2 regions of the Paraburkholderia sp. J11-2 genome follow, and region 1 is predicted to be linked to the other one. Evidence: predicted binding sites of a transcription regulator. Region 1 holds the regulator's gene; the other holds the start of a gene.

Region 1 (7,186 bases):
ACTGTAACGCGCATTGCGCCGCGATTTAAGCCGCGAGTCTAAGCCGGGAATCTAAGCCGGGAAAACGCGCAGCCCGCGCGGCACCGCCGTCACGCCCTGACCCACCGTCAGCCCGAGCGCGCGCCACGACTCGCGGTCGAGCTCGGCTTCGAGCGCGCCGCCGGTGCGGCTTTCCAGCTCCACGCGCACCGAGCCGCCCAGCGTCACCACGCGGCGCACGTCGACGACAATGCCGTCGCGATGCTCGCTCGCTTCGCGGTGCAGCACGAGGTCGTGCGGACGCACGTAGGCGAGCGCCGGGCCTTCGAAGCTCGCGTGCACCGAGATCGGCTGCGCCGCGCCTTCGGCCACGAAGCCGCGTGCATCCACACTGCCGCGCAGCCGGTTCGCGGCGCCGAGAAACTCGTAGACGAAAGCCGTCTGTGGATGATCATAGACGTCCTGCGGGCTGCCCACCTGCTCCACATGCCCATGATTCATCACCACGATGCGATCGGCCACTTCGAGCGCCTCTTCCTGGTCGTGCGTGACGAAGATCGTAGAGATGTGCAGGTCGTCGTGCAGGCGGCGCAGCCATGAGCGCAATTCCTTGCGCACCTTGGCGTCGAGCGCGCCGAACGGCTCGTCGAGCAGCAGCACCTTCGGCTCCACGGCGAGCGCGCGCGCGAGCGCGATGCGCTGACGCTGGCCGCCCGACAGTTCGGACGGGTAACGCTGAGCAAGCCAGTCGAGCTGTACGAGCTTGAGCAGCTCATGCACCTTTTCGCGGATCACAGCCTCCGAGGGCCGCTCGCCGCGCGGCTTCACGCGCAGGCCGAACGCCACGTTCTCGAACACCGTCATATGGCGGAACAGCGCGTAATGCTGGAACACGAAGCCCACCTGGCGCTCGCGCGCGCCCACCTCGCCCACGTCCTGGCCTTGCAGCACGACCTGGCCCGCGTCGGCGTATTCAAGGCCCGCGATCACGCGCAGCAGCGTGGTCTTGCCACAACCGGAAGGTCCGAGCAGCGCAACCAGTTCGCCCGGCGGAAAGTCGAGCGAGACGTTGTCGAGGGCGGTGAAGTCGCCGAAGCGCTTGTGCAGATTGCTGACGGTGATGCCCATGGTTACTGCTCCCCTACTTGAATCGGTTGGCGCACGGCGCGCGCCGTTGCGTGATCTGTCGCGTGTTGTGAAACGGGTTGTGCGGCCACCGGCTGCGGGCCTGCGTAGGCGGGAATGTCATCGGCGCTGCGCAGTTGCGCCGAAAGACGGCGCTCCGCGAGCAGCTTCAGGCCCAGCGTGACGAGTGCGAGCAACGCGAGCAGCGATGCCACGGCAAACGCCGCCGCGAAGTTGTACTCGTTGTAAAGGATCTCGACGTGCAGCGGCATCGTATCGGTCTGGCCGCGAATATGGCCCGACACCACCGAAACCGCACCGAACTCGCCCATCGCGCGCGCATTGCAAAGAATCACGCCGTACAGCAAGCCCCAGCGGATATTGGGCAGCGTCACGCGGCGAAACATCTGCCAGCCCGAGGCGCCCAGCACGTGCGCGGCCTCTTCTTCATCGTTGCCTTGCGCCTGCATCAGCGGAATCAGCTCGCGCGCAACGAACGGGAATGTCACGAAGATCGTGGCCAGCACGATGCCCGGCACCGCGAAGATGATCTGCACGTTATGGTCTTCGAGCCACGGCCCAAGCCACCCCTGCGCGCCGAACAGCAGCACATAGATGAGACCCGAGATCACGGGCGAGACCGAAAACGGCAGGTCGATCAGCGTGGTGAGCAGCGCCTTGCCGCGAAACTCGAACTTCGCGATCGCCCACGAAGCCGCGAGACCGAAGGCCAGATTCAGCGGCACCGCGATCGCCGCGGTGATCAGCGTGAGCTTGATCGCGGAGAGTGCGTCGGGGTCGACGAGCGACGTGAAGTAGAAGCCAATGCCCTTCGAAAGCGCCTGCCAGAACACGGCAACGAGCGGCACCACGAGAAACAGCGCGAGAAACGCGAGCGCGATGCCGGTCAGGAGCCAGCGCACCCACGGCGCTTCGGTGACCGGATCCGGCCGGCGCGTGCTGCGTTGTTGCGGCAGCGTGCTCATTGCGCACCTCCCGCGACGGTTGCGCCCACCACGGCATTCGGCGCGCTGCCGGCCGAAACGCCCCGGCTCGTACGGCGTTGCAAATACCACTGCAGCGAGTTGATGAGAAGCAGCATGACGAACGAAACGCAGAGCATCATCACGGCAAGCGCGGTCGCGCCGGCGTAGTCGTATTGTTCGAGCTTCGTGATGATGAGAAGCGACGTGATCTCCGACTTCATCGGCACGTTGCCGGCGATGAAGATGACCGAGCCATACTCGCCCAGCGCGCGCGCGAACGCGAGCGCGAAGCCGGTGAGCAGCGCCGGCAGCACCGCGGGCAGCACGACGCGGCGGAACGTGAGCCAGCGCGAGGCGCCAAGGCACGCTGCGGCCTCCTCCTGCTCGCGCTCGAAGTCCTCGAGCACCGGCTGCACCGTGCGCACGACGAACGGCAAGCCGATGAAGGTCAGCGCGACGAGCACGCCAAGCGGCGTGAACGCGATCTTCAGACCGAGCGGTTCCAGGAACTGGCCGATCCAGCCATTGCCAGCGTACACGGCGGCGAGCGAGATGCCCGCGACGGACGTCGGCAGCGCGAACGGCAGATCGACGAGCGCATCGATCACGCGTTTGAACGGGAACGGATAGCGCACGAGCACCCACGCGAGCAGGAACCCGAACACCGCGTTGATGAGCGCCCCGCCGAGCGCAGCCGTGAACGTGAGCCGGTACGACGCGATCACGCGCGGCGACCACACGGCGCGCACGAACTGGCTCCAGTCGAGCGTCGCCGTCTTGAGGAAGGTGGCGGCAAGCGGAATGAGCACCACGAGGCTCAGGTAAGCCACCGTGATGCCGAGCGTCACGCCGAAGCCCGGCAGCGCACTGGGCTTGCGCAATCGAAACGTTGTCATGCTCATCGTCCAGACATGGGTTGCGCGCTTGCCGGGTTCGCCGGCGGCGCCGAAAAGCGCGCCCGTGGGCGCGCTTCTTTGTTATGCGGTCGCGTCGCGATCGACTGCCAACCGGTACTGCGGTACAGCGGTGTTGCGTGACTTACTGCGGCTGGTAGATCGAATCGAACACGCCGCCATCTGCGAAATGCGTCTTCTGCGCGTTGGTCCAGCCGCCGAACGTGTCGTCGACCGTGTAAAGCTTCAGCTTCGGAAACTTCGCCGTGAGCGCCGCCGGGACCTTGTCCGAACGCGGACGGTAGAAGTTCTTCGCGGCGATCTCCTGGCCCTCTTCGCTATAGAGGAACTGCAGGTAGGCCTCGGCCTCCTTGCGCGTGCCCTTCTTTTCGACGACCTTGTCCACCACCGCAACCGGCGGCTCAGCCAGAATGCTCACCGAAGGGACCACGATCTCGAACTTGTCCGGGCCGAATTCCTTGAGCGAAAGGAATGCTTCGTTCTCCCATGCGATCAGCACATCGCCGATACCGCGCTGCACGAAGCTCGTCGTCGCACCTCGCGCGCCCGAGTCGAGCACGCCTGCATTCTTGTAGAGCTTCGAGACGAAGTCCTTGGCCTTCTGCTCGTTGCCGCCCGGCTGGTGCAGCGCATAGGCCCACGCCGCGAGATAGTTCCAGCGCGCGCCGCCCGAGGTCTTCGGATTCGGCGTGACGATCGACACGCCCGGCTTCGTCAGATCGTCCCAGTCCTTGATGTGCTTGGGGTTGCCCTTGCGCACGAGAAACACGATCGTCGACGTGTACGGCGAGGCGTTGTCGGGCAAGCGCTTTTGCCAGTCCTTCGCAACGATGCCCTTGTTGGCGAGCGCGTCGATGTCCCATGCGAGCGCCAGCGTCACAACGTCGGCCTGCAGGCCGTCGAGCACCGAGCGCGCCTGCGCACCCGAGCCGCCGTGCGACTGCTTGATGGTGAGCGTTTCGCCCGTCTTCGCCTTCCACTGCTTGATGAAGGCCTCGTTAATGTCCTGATACAGCTCGCGCGTCGGATCGTAGGAGACGTTGAGCAGCGACGTGTCCGCGTGAGCGGCCACGGGCGCCATCGCCGTAACTGCGACGAGCGGCGCAACGCCGATAACCAGTTTTGCCGCCAGTGATTTCAGCCAGCCTGCGCGCCCCGTATGTGTCGTGCCCATCTATCTGTTCTCCGTTTTCGTGTGTGCTCGTTCGCGCTCATCCGTGCGCATCTGCGAATTGCAGCTAACGATGGAGGCCAGTCTAGCGATCCGCTTACATTATTAAAAATGATGTTTTCTCATTTTTTAATACGCAAAAGTGGTAAGGACAGAGGAAGTCGCTGCTAGAGCGCGATTTCGTCCGCACAAACGCGGGAAAACGGCCTGATAGCAATGCTCAGTTGACGAACTTCAAGTAACACTTGAAAAGTGGCGAGTACTGTATAAAAATACAGTTACCTGTTCAAACATACAGTGGCGCCATGACCAAACTCACCGCACGACAGCAGCAGGTTTTCGATCTGGTTCGCCGGGCGATCGAACGCACGGGCTTCCCGCCCACGCGCGCCGAGATCGCGGCGGAACTCGGCTTCAGCTCGGCCAACTCCGCGGAGGAGCATCTGCGCGCGCTGGCGCGCAAGGGCGTGATCGAACTGGCTGCGGGCGCCTCGCGCGGCATCCGCCTCATGCCGGGGCCCGACGACCTGCCGCACCAGTTCACGCTCCCGCACCCGAGCATCATGCAGCTCTCACTGCCGCTCGTTGGCCGCGTCGCAGCGGGTAGCCCGATCCTCGCGCAGGAGCACATCTCGCAGAACTACATGTGCGACCCGGCACTGTTCTCGAGCCGCCCTGACTATCTGCTGAAAGTGCGCGGCCTTTCCATGCGCGACGCCGGCATTCTCGACGGCGACCTGCTCGCCGTGCAGAAGAAGGCCGAAGCGAAAGACGGGCAAATCATCGTGGCGCGCCTTGGCGACGACGTCACCGTGAAGCGGCTGAAGCGCCGTTCGAACGGGCTCGAACTGATCGCCGAGAACCCCGATTACGACAATATTTTTGTCGAGGCTGGCAGCGCGGAATTCGCGCTGGAAGGCATCGCGGTTGGCCTGATCCGCCCCACCGAATTCTAAGCAATCCGTCTGCGCGCGTTGTGCGCTGAGTTTACGCACTACCTGGAGAGAGTCATGGAACGCCTTGCCCGCTTGCTGCCCTTCCGTCAATTCGGCCGTCTTCGCCACCTCCGTGGAATCGCCTCTTGCGCGGTGCGCGAGGTGCGCGACTCGGCCGCCGCACTGAGCGGCTCGCTCTTCGAAGACTCGCCAGAGATGGTGGCCGCCAGCACGGCCGACCTGCCGGCGCTGCCCTCGGCCCAGCCGGCGTTTGCGCGCGTGTCGCTCAACAGCACGCTCAACACCGAGCAGCCCATGCGCCGCGCGCCGGTGCGGGTCTATCAAGGTCAGTCGCGGCTCATTCTCGTCGGCACGGTTGACGCGGTCTGCCGTGCGATCGACCGCTGCATCGCGGAGCAGCACAGCGACCTGCCTGCAGCGCTGGCGAAGTAAGGTCGAATCGAGCGCGAATTCGCCAATACGCGGCTCAAATGTGAGAAGAGGTTACGGTCGGGATCGTTTAATCAAGTTTGCGGTCAACACCCTGTTTGAACGATTTGTCCTATGCCGATGACGGAATCTCCCTCAACCCCTCGTAAAACCCAAGGCTGGAAGAAGCCCGTAGCGATCACCGTTGCGCTCGCCATGATTGTTGGCGCGCTTGGCTACGCGTATGCGTCGCCCTATATCGCGGTGAAACACATGAAAGCCGCCGCCGACGCTCGCGACGCCGCCACGCTCAACGAGTACGTCGATTACCCTGCGCTGCGCCTGAGCCTCAAACAGCAGGTTGGCGAGATGCTGCATCGGCGCATCGAAGGGCAACACAGCAGCAATCCGCTGCTGATCCTCGGCGCCGTAATTGGTGCGGCACTGATCAGTCCGCTCGTGGATGCCTACGCAACGCCAGAAGGCGTGGCCGCCCTGCTGAGCGGCATGCCGCCGACAGGCAAGCCTGGCGACCGGCCGCACGCGCCGCCGCCGACGGAGTCCAGCGAGCAATCGGCGCAATCGGCGCCGTCACCGGCCCCAGCGGCGTCGGGCAATCCCACGCCCGAGGCTCGGCCGGTCACCACGGCCGGCTATCGCGGCCTCAATGAATTCGCGCTCACGTGGGAGCGCGGCAATACGGGCGAGCACTATGCCGCCATCCTGCAGCGTCACGGGCTCTTCTCGTGGAAGCTCGCAGCGGTCGAGCTAGACGAAGGAAACGTCTCGAACTGAGGCAGATTGGGAGCGAACGCGGAAACAGGCCGGTTCCGTGCGAACCGGCCCGCTTGGTCCTGCTTGATCCCGCTCGATCAACTAAGCGGCGGCTTGCTGCTGTTTTTCCTCAGCCGCCGACGAACACGCCACGAGAATGCTGCACGACACGCGGTCGAGCAGCGGCGTATTGCCCGCGCCCATCCACCAGCGCGAAAGCCCCGTGCGGCAGCGGTGACCCACCACCACGAGGTCGGCATTCAGTTCGTTGGCCAGATTTGCGATTTCGTCGATCGGATGCCCGAACGCGAAGTGCCCCTGGGCGCGCACGCCACGCTCGGTTAGCCAGTCCACGCCTTCCTGAAGGATTTCGCGCGCCGTTTCCTCGAAGCGGCCGCAGGCCACATCGGTCAGCAGGCCCGCGCTCTGCGCGATCGTCGAGCGCATGTCGACAACCGAGAGCAGATGCGTTTCCGCCTGCAGATCGAGCGCAAGGTCGGCGCCGCAACGCAGTGCCTTGCGGCCTTCGCGCGAGCCGTCGTAACAGAGCAGAATTTTTTTGTAGCTCGCCATGATCGCTTCTCCCCGCCCGCGTGATTTGCAGGCTGTGCGATTCTCATGATGGTGCGCCGCAATTCCACACGCAAGGGCTGGAAAACGCCAGGTGGGCATCGAAAACCGCCAGATGCGTCTTAGGCAACGCACACCTCTTGTGCATGGCCTGATGCTTGCCGCGACATGCATTCGCCTCGTGCCACGTCGAACGGCCTGGAAGCGCCGCCCAACCCGCCACGCAGCAATGCACTAAAATGGGCCGCCTTGTTTCGCGCGATTGTTCGTTTGCTTTTGCGTTCGCTCTTGCGTGCGCCTCGC
Region 2 (7,186 bases), on a different contig from region 1:
AGCCTTAGGCTTCGTTCGAGCCCTTCGCGAGACTAGTGAGCCACGCCTCGTCGGCACGGCTCAACATCTTGTTCTTTCTGGCCCGCTCGATCAGATCGGGCCGCTTGTTCCACGTGTTGCGCAACGCCTCGCGGCGCCGCCACAACTCGATTTCCGCGTGATGGCCGCCAAGCAGCACATCGGGCACGCGCACGCCGTCGTATTCCTCGGGGCGCGTGTAATGCGGACAGTCGAGCAAACCGTCGACGAAGCTGTCCTGCACCGCCGAAAGCGCGTCGCCGAGCACACCCGGCAGATTGCGCACCACGGCGTCCATCAAGGCCATCGCGGGCAATTCGCCCCCCGAGAGCACGAAGTCGCCGAGGCTCACTTCTTCGTCCACGCAGCGGTCGACGAGACGCTGGTCGATCGCTTCGTAGCGGCCGCACAACATCACGAGACCTGGCTCCTGCGCGAACTGCATGACGCGTTCGTGCGTGAGCGGCTTGCCTTGCGGCGACATCAGCAGCACACGCGGAGCGCTCACGCCGGCTTGCGCCTGCGCGGCCTTCGCCGCATCGATCGCCGCTTCGAGCGGCTTGGCCAGCATGACCATGCCGGGGCCGCCGCCGTAGGGGCGATCGTCGATCGTGCGATAGTTGTCGGTCGTGAAATCACGCGGATTCCACGTGCGCAACGTGTAACGCTGCTGCTTCGCCGCCCGGCTGGTAATACCCCAGTCGGTCAGCGCGCGGAACATCTCGGGAAAGAGCGTGACGACATCGAACTGCATCGCTCTCTCCGTTCAGCGAAATTGAATCACGGCGCGCGGTATTGCCGTGTTGCTTAGTAATCGGCTTCCCAGTCGACGACGATACGCTTCGCCGCCAGGTCCACCGTTTTCACGAACACGCCCACAAACGGGATCAGGCGCTCGCCGGTGACCGGCTTGCCATCCTTGTCCGTAGACGGGTAAGTGACACGCAACACCGATTGCGCGCCATTGTCGATCAGGTCGGCAACCTTGCCGAGCTCGACACCCGCCTCGTTGGCGACGTCGAGGCCGATCAGGTCGACCCAGTAATATTCATCGGCTGCGGGCGCCGGGAATTCGGCCCGGCTCACGTACACGCGCGCGCCGCGCAACAGCAGCGCGGCGTCGCGGTCGGCCAGGCCCGAAAGCTCGCCGACGACGCTGTCACCATGAACCTTGGCGCTCACGCGCACCGCGGAATGACGCTCGCGATGCCCCTGACCCTCGCGGCCCTTGAGAAGCCACCAGCGTTTAGCGGAAAGCAGCGCGCGGCCGTCCTGCGCGTGCGGCGCGATCTTCAACCAGCCCTTGAGGCCATAGGCGTCGATCACGGCGCCGACTTCAACGGCGTCGTCCGGCCAGCTCGCTTCGGTTTCGGCGCGCAGGCCCTCGGTTGCAGGCGCAGCTTTCGCGGCGCTCTCGCGCGCAGGCTTGCGCACGAACGCACCAAACGAAGGCGCGCTGCGGGCCGCAGCTTTGCCAGCGCCGCTGGTCGCAGCACTTGTTGCAACGTCGGGCGCCCCGCTTTCCGACGCGTCGTTCGCCTTTACGGCAGATTTAGCGTCATGCGCGGACATCGGCACCCCTTGCGACCAGCTTGATATCGCACACGCTCATGGAGCGCGTACGCGGGTAAAACACGGACAACAGACTGAAAGACGCTTAAAAACTTAAGCAGCCGGCGCAGCGGCGGCGGTCTTTTGCGCTTCCTTCACGAGGCGCTCGACTGCCGGCGACATTTGCGCGCCGTTTTCCTTCCAGTACGTCACGCGATCTTGAGCGATACGCAGCGTTTCACCCTTGGTAGCGACCGGGTTGTAGAAGCCCACGCGCTCGATGAAACGGCCGTCGCGACGGTTGCGCGAATCGGTTGCGACGATGTTGTAGAACGGGCGCTTCTTCGAGCCGCCGCGTGCCAGACGGATGATGACCATACTAAAATCCTTGAAAACCGGGGTTCGGGACTACTGAAACATGCGATTATAGCCCGAAACCGGAGGCATAACAAACACTTAACGGGAAATTGCGCGCTGGCGCCGGGAAAGCGGCAAGACGCGGCAGTCAAAGTGCCGCTCGTGGCCACGGCGGGCGGGCCCTGGAGCGAATTGTGGCGACTTTCAGACGACTCGTGCAATGGCTGCGTCGCACTTGCGGCGCCGGCGGGCGTGACAGCTCCCTTTTTCGGGCACCCCGAGCGTCGGCCGGACGGTTCGCACTGGCGTGGCTCGGCCTTGCCGCCGCCCTGCTCGCGGCACCGCTCGCTCACGGGGCGCTTCCCATCGAGCGCATCAAGCTCCCGCCAGGCTTCCACATAGCGGCGCTCTCCGAGGACGTTCCCGGCGCGCGCGAAATGACGCTCTCGGGCAACGGCATCTTATATGTAGGGAGCATGAGCGGCGACGTGTACGCGCTCGAACTCAAGGACGGCAAAGCGGCGAAGCGCCATATCGTGGCATCCGGGCTGACGATGCCGGTGGGCGTGGCCTGGCGCAACGGCGCATTATACGTCTCGGCGGTGTCGTCGATCGTGCGGCTGGACGACATCGACCGTCATCTCGACGATCCGCCCAAGGCCGTAGTCGTCACGGATTCGCTGCCCACCGAGCGCCACCACGGCTGGAAGTTCATCGCCTTCGGCCCCGACGGCAGGCTATATGTGCCGCAAGGCGCGCCGTGCAACGTCTGCCTGCCGGCAAGCGACCCGCAGCGCGTGCATTTCGCGATGATCGGCCGCATGGACCCCGACGGCTCGCACTACGAGACCATTGCGCGCGGCGTGCGCAACACGGTCGGCTTCGCGTGGCATCCGCAGACGCACGAACTCTGGTTCACCGACAACGGCCGCGACATGCTCGGCGACGACATCCCCGACGACAAGCTCAACCGCCTCGCGCACACCGGCGAGGACTTCGGCTTTCCGTATTGCCATGGCGGCAACGTCGCCGACCCCGAGTTCGGCGCGGGCCATCCTTGCAGCGGCTTCACGCCCCCGGTCGCGAAACTCGGCGCGCACGTGGCGTCGCTCGGCATGCGCTTCTACACCGGCTCGATGTTCCCGGCCGATTACAAGAACAGCCTGTTCATCGCCGAGCACGGTTCGTGGAACCGCAGCAAGAAGGTCGGTTACCGCGTAGTGCGCGTGAGCGCCAACCCCGACGGCACGAACGCACGTCAGGACGTGTTCGCACAGGGCTGGCTCAACGCCGACGAGACCCAATGGGGCCGCCCCGCCGACGTGCTGCCGCTGCCCGACGGCTCGCTCCTGATCAGCGACGACTACGCGGGCGCGATCTATCGCGTGACGTACGCCAAACCGTGACGCGCGCGCCGCGTTAAAGCTGCTGGCCTGGTGCCAGGCATAAGCGTGCGCTTGTGCTGCAAGCGAGGCGCGCGGCATACAATGCCCGGCGGCCCGTGTGCGATGACGTGATGCGCCCATGACGGCCAAACGTTCACGTTATGCCCGAGCCCATGCCCAACGAAAACAACCCCGCACGCTTTCGCTCCAAGACCCTCACCGCCGCCCTCGCGTTCCTGTTTGGCAGCCTCGGCGCACATCGCTTCTATCTGTATGGTCCGCGCGACGTGTGGGGCTGGGCGCATCTGTTCGGCACGCTAATCGGCATTCCGGGCGTGATGCTGCTCGTCGCAACCGAACGCGCCTCGATTCCCGGCTGGGGCCTCGCCGTGATCGGCGCGGTTTCCGTCATTTCGGCGTTTCTGGCGGCAATCGTCTATGGGCTGCGCCCCGACGCCAAATGGGACGCGCAGTTCAACGCCGCGTTCGTGGAGCAAGGCCGCACAAGCCGCTCGGGCTGGACGGTCATCTTCGTCGTGATCTTTTCGCTGCTGATTGGCGCATTCCTGCTGATGACGGGACTCGCGCTCTCTTTCCAGACCTATTTCGAGTCGCAGGTCGAGGCCGCAAAGGCCATCTCGCAGTAACGCCGCGAGCCCGATCAGAACAAGTCGAGTTGCGGCTTCTCGCGCTCGGTTTTCGACTGCACGAACGCCGACATATCGAGAATGCCGTGACGCCGCTCATTGAGCCCGAGGCGCCGCACGGCATTGTGAAAGCGCTGCTTGAGCAGGTCGGCCCAAAGCCCCGTGCCCTTCATGCGCTGCGAGAACGCCGACTCGTAGTCCTTGCCGCCGCGCATGTCGCGCACACGGCTCATCACGCGCTCGGCGCGCTGCGGGAAATGCGCCGCCAGCCAATCCTGGAAGAGCGGCGCGACCTCCCATGGCAAACGCAGCACGATATAGCTCGCGCTCGTTGCGCCGGCCTCGGCGCAGGCTTCGAGCACACGCTCCATGTCGGGCTCGGTCACGAACGGAATGACAGGCGCGATGCTCACGCCGACCGGCACACCGGCTTCGGCTAGCGTGCGAATGGTGCGCAGGCGACGCGCAGGGGTCGCCGCACGCGGTTCGAGCGAGCGGGCGATATCGGCGTCGAGCGTGGTGATCGTGATCGCCGCCATGAACTGCTTGCGCGCGGCCATCGGCGCGAGCAGATCGAGATCGCGCTCGATCAGCGAGGACTTCGTGATGGCCGCGAACGGATGCTGACGCTCGGCCAGTACCTCGACCACGCGCCGCGTGATGCGCATGTCGCGCTCCACCGGCTGCCAGGCGTCGGTATTCACGCCGAGCGCAATGGGCTCGGGCTCGTACGAAGGCTTCGCGATCTCCCGCGCCAGCAGTTCTGCGGCATTCACCTTCGCGTAGATACGGCTTTCGAAATCGAGCCCCGGCGAGAGACCGAGATAGCTGTGCGTGGGCCGCGCGAAGCAATAGATGCAACCGTGCTCGCAACCGCGATATGGATTGAGCGAGACGTTGAACGGAATGTCCGGCGACTGGTTGCGCGTGAGGATGCTTTTCGCACGCTCTTCGAAGACTTCAGTGCGCAACTTCGGCTCACTGTTGTGGTCGGCCTGGTCCCCTTGGCCCTCCTCGCCTTCGCCCGCCTGCTGCCAACCATCGTCGAACGCTTCGCGCTGGTCCACTTCATAGCGCCCTTGCAGGTTCGTAACCGCACCGCGCCCTTTGCGTGCCGTGGGCGGCGCAACGGGATACCAGGTATCGGTATCGGGATCGGGGTGGCGGGAATCGGTCACGGCTAAAGTGAACAGGACATAAAAAACGCGGCTCAATACTGTACAAATATACAGTACTGAGCCGCGTTGTCGAGTCCTAAAAACGGGGCGCTGACAGCCGCTCACTCCCCCACGGCGATGGTCAGCGTCTCCTTGATCTCTTCCATCACCACGTAGCTTTTCGACTGAACCGCGCCGGGCAGTTGCAAGAGGATGTCACCCAGCAGCTTGCGATAGTCTGCCATCTCGCCGATGCGGGCCTTGATCAGATAGTCGAAGTCGCCCGAGACGAGATGGCACTCCAGCACTTCGGGAATCTTCTGCACTTCGCGGCGGAACTGGTCGAACATATTGCCGCTCTTGTGGTCGAGCGTGATCTCCACGAACACGAGCAGCGCCGCGCCCAGCACCGCGGGATTCACGCGCGCGAAATAGCCCGTGATGACCCCGTCGCGCTCCATGCGCTTCACCCGCTCGATGCACGGCGTCACCGAAAGCCCGACCTGTTCCGCGAGGTCCTTCATGGCCATGCGGCCGTCTTCCTGGAGCAGTTTCAGGATGCGGTGATCGAGCCGGTCGAGCGCGCGGACCGGCTGGCGTTGCGTTCTCATGATTTCTTCCCGAAAATCTGAAAAATACGATAACAAAACCTAGGCATACAACAATAGCATAGCTACAAATACTGGCTACACGCGAATTTTCATGCCTTCCACCCTATCGGTGCCAAAACACCGCTTCCAGGGCCCCGGCAACACGGCGTAGCCCCAACGAATCTATACGGAGCAGCTATGCGAGTCGTCGTGTTGGGCAGTGGTGTGGTCGGTGTGGCCAGCGCCTGGTATCTCGCCCGCGCGGGCCACGAAGTGACGGTGATCGACCGCGAAGCCGGTCCCGCGCTCGAGACCAGTTTTGCGAACGCCGGCCAGATCTCGCCGGGCTACGCTGCGCCGTGGGCCGCGCCTGGCGTGCCGCTCAAGGCGATCAAGTGGATGTTCGAGAAGCACGCGCCGCTCGCTATTCGTCTGGACGGCACGAAATTCCAGCTGCAGTGGATGTGGCAGATGCTGCAGAACTGCACGGCCGAGCGTTACGCGCTCAACAAAGGTCGCATGGTGCGCCTCGCCGAATACAGCCGCGACTGCCTGCAGGCGCTGCGCGCCGACACGGGCATTCAATATGAAGGCCGCACGGGCGGCACGCTCCAGGTGTTCCGCACACAGCAGCAGTTCGAAGGCGCGGCGAAGGACATTGCCGTGCTGAAGGACGCGAACGTTCCGTACGAACTGCTCACCGCCGACGAGTTGGGCCGCGCCGAACCCGCGCTCGCCGCGGTGTCGGGCAACCTCACGGGCGGCCTGCGTCTGCCCGGCGACGAAACCGGCGACTGCCAGATGTTCACCACGCGCCTTGCCGCGATGGCCGAACAGCTGGGCGTGAAATTCCGCTACAACACGCCGATCGACAAGCTCGTCCTGCAAGGCGACCGTATCGCGGGCGTGCAATGCGGCAGGGAACTGGTGCGCGCGGATTCGTTCGTGGTCGCGCTCGGCTCCTTCTCGACGAAGATGCTCGCGGACATCGTGAAGATTCCGGTCTATCCGCTCAAGGGCTATTCGATCACGGCGCCGATCGTCAACGCCGACGCCGCGCCGGTCTCGACCGTGCTCGACGAAACCTACAAGATCGCGATCACGCGTTTTGACGATCGCATCCGCGTGGGCGGCATGGCCGAGATCGTCGGCTTCGACAAGTCGCTCAAGCAAGCCCGTCGCGAAACGCTCGAAATGTGCGTGAACGACCTGTTCCCGGGCGGCGGCGACACGACGAAGGCCACCTTCTGGACCGGCCTGCGCCCGATGACGCCGGACGGCACGCCGGTCGTCGGCCGCACCCCGATCTCGAACCTGTTCCTGAACACAGGCCACGGCACGCTCGGCTGGACCATGTCGTGCGGTTCGGGCCAACTGCTCGCCGACCTGATCTCGGGCAAGCAACCCGCGATCCGCGCCGACGATCTTTCGGTTCACCGCTATCTCGGCGACACGCAGGGCTCGCATCGCCCGGCTTATGC

Evidence for each region. The regulator LexA, encoded in region 1, represses DNA repair genes until DNA is damaged. The targets are predictions, from matches to a motif close to ACTGTATNNNNATACAGT.
Region 2: a site for LexA is predicted at 5,174-5,191, ahead of U5A57_RS16805 (PA0069 family radical SAM protein). Genes of this name have one in related genera too.

The regions. Positions count from the first base shown of each region.
Region 1 covers NZ_CAJMYY010000018.1:161,688-168,873, reverse strand. The annotation lists gene U5A57_RS24955 (sulfate ABC transporter ATP-binding protein) at 52-1,107, opposite strand; gene cysW (sulfate ABC transporter permease subunit CysW) at 1,110-2,090, opposite strand; gene cysT (sulfate ABC transporter permease subunit CysT) at 2,087-2,986, opposite strand; gene U5A57_RS24940 (sulfate ABC transporter substrate-binding protein) at 3,129-4,178, opposite strand; gene lexA (transcriptional repressor LexA) at 4,481-5,131, shown strand; gene U5A57_RS24930 (hypothetical protein) at 5,186-5,563, shown strand; gene U5A57_RS24925 (DUF2939 domain-containing protein) at 5,675-6,334, shown strand; gene U5A57_RS24920 (universal stress protein) at 6,416-6,886, opposite strand.
Region 2 covers NZ_CAJMYY010000010.1:265,870-273,055, forward strand. The annotation lists gene trmD (tRNA (guanosine(37)-N1)-methyltransferase TrmD) at 5-772, opposite strand; gene rimM (ribosome maturation factor RimM) at 826-1,590, opposite strand; gene rpsP (30S ribosomal protein S16) at 1,684-1,947, opposite strand; gene U5A57_RS16795 (PQQ-dependent sugar dehydrogenase) at 2,229-3,332, shown strand; gene U5A57_RS16800 (TM2 domain-containing protein) at 3,485-3,958, shown strand; gene U5A57_RS16805 (PA0069 family radical SAM protein) at 3,973-5,136, opposite strand; gene U5A57_RS16810 (Lrp/AsnC ligand binding domain-containing protein) at 5,238-5,726, opposite strand; gene U5A57_RS16815 (D-amino acid dehydrogenase) at 5,904-7,186, shown strand, end outside.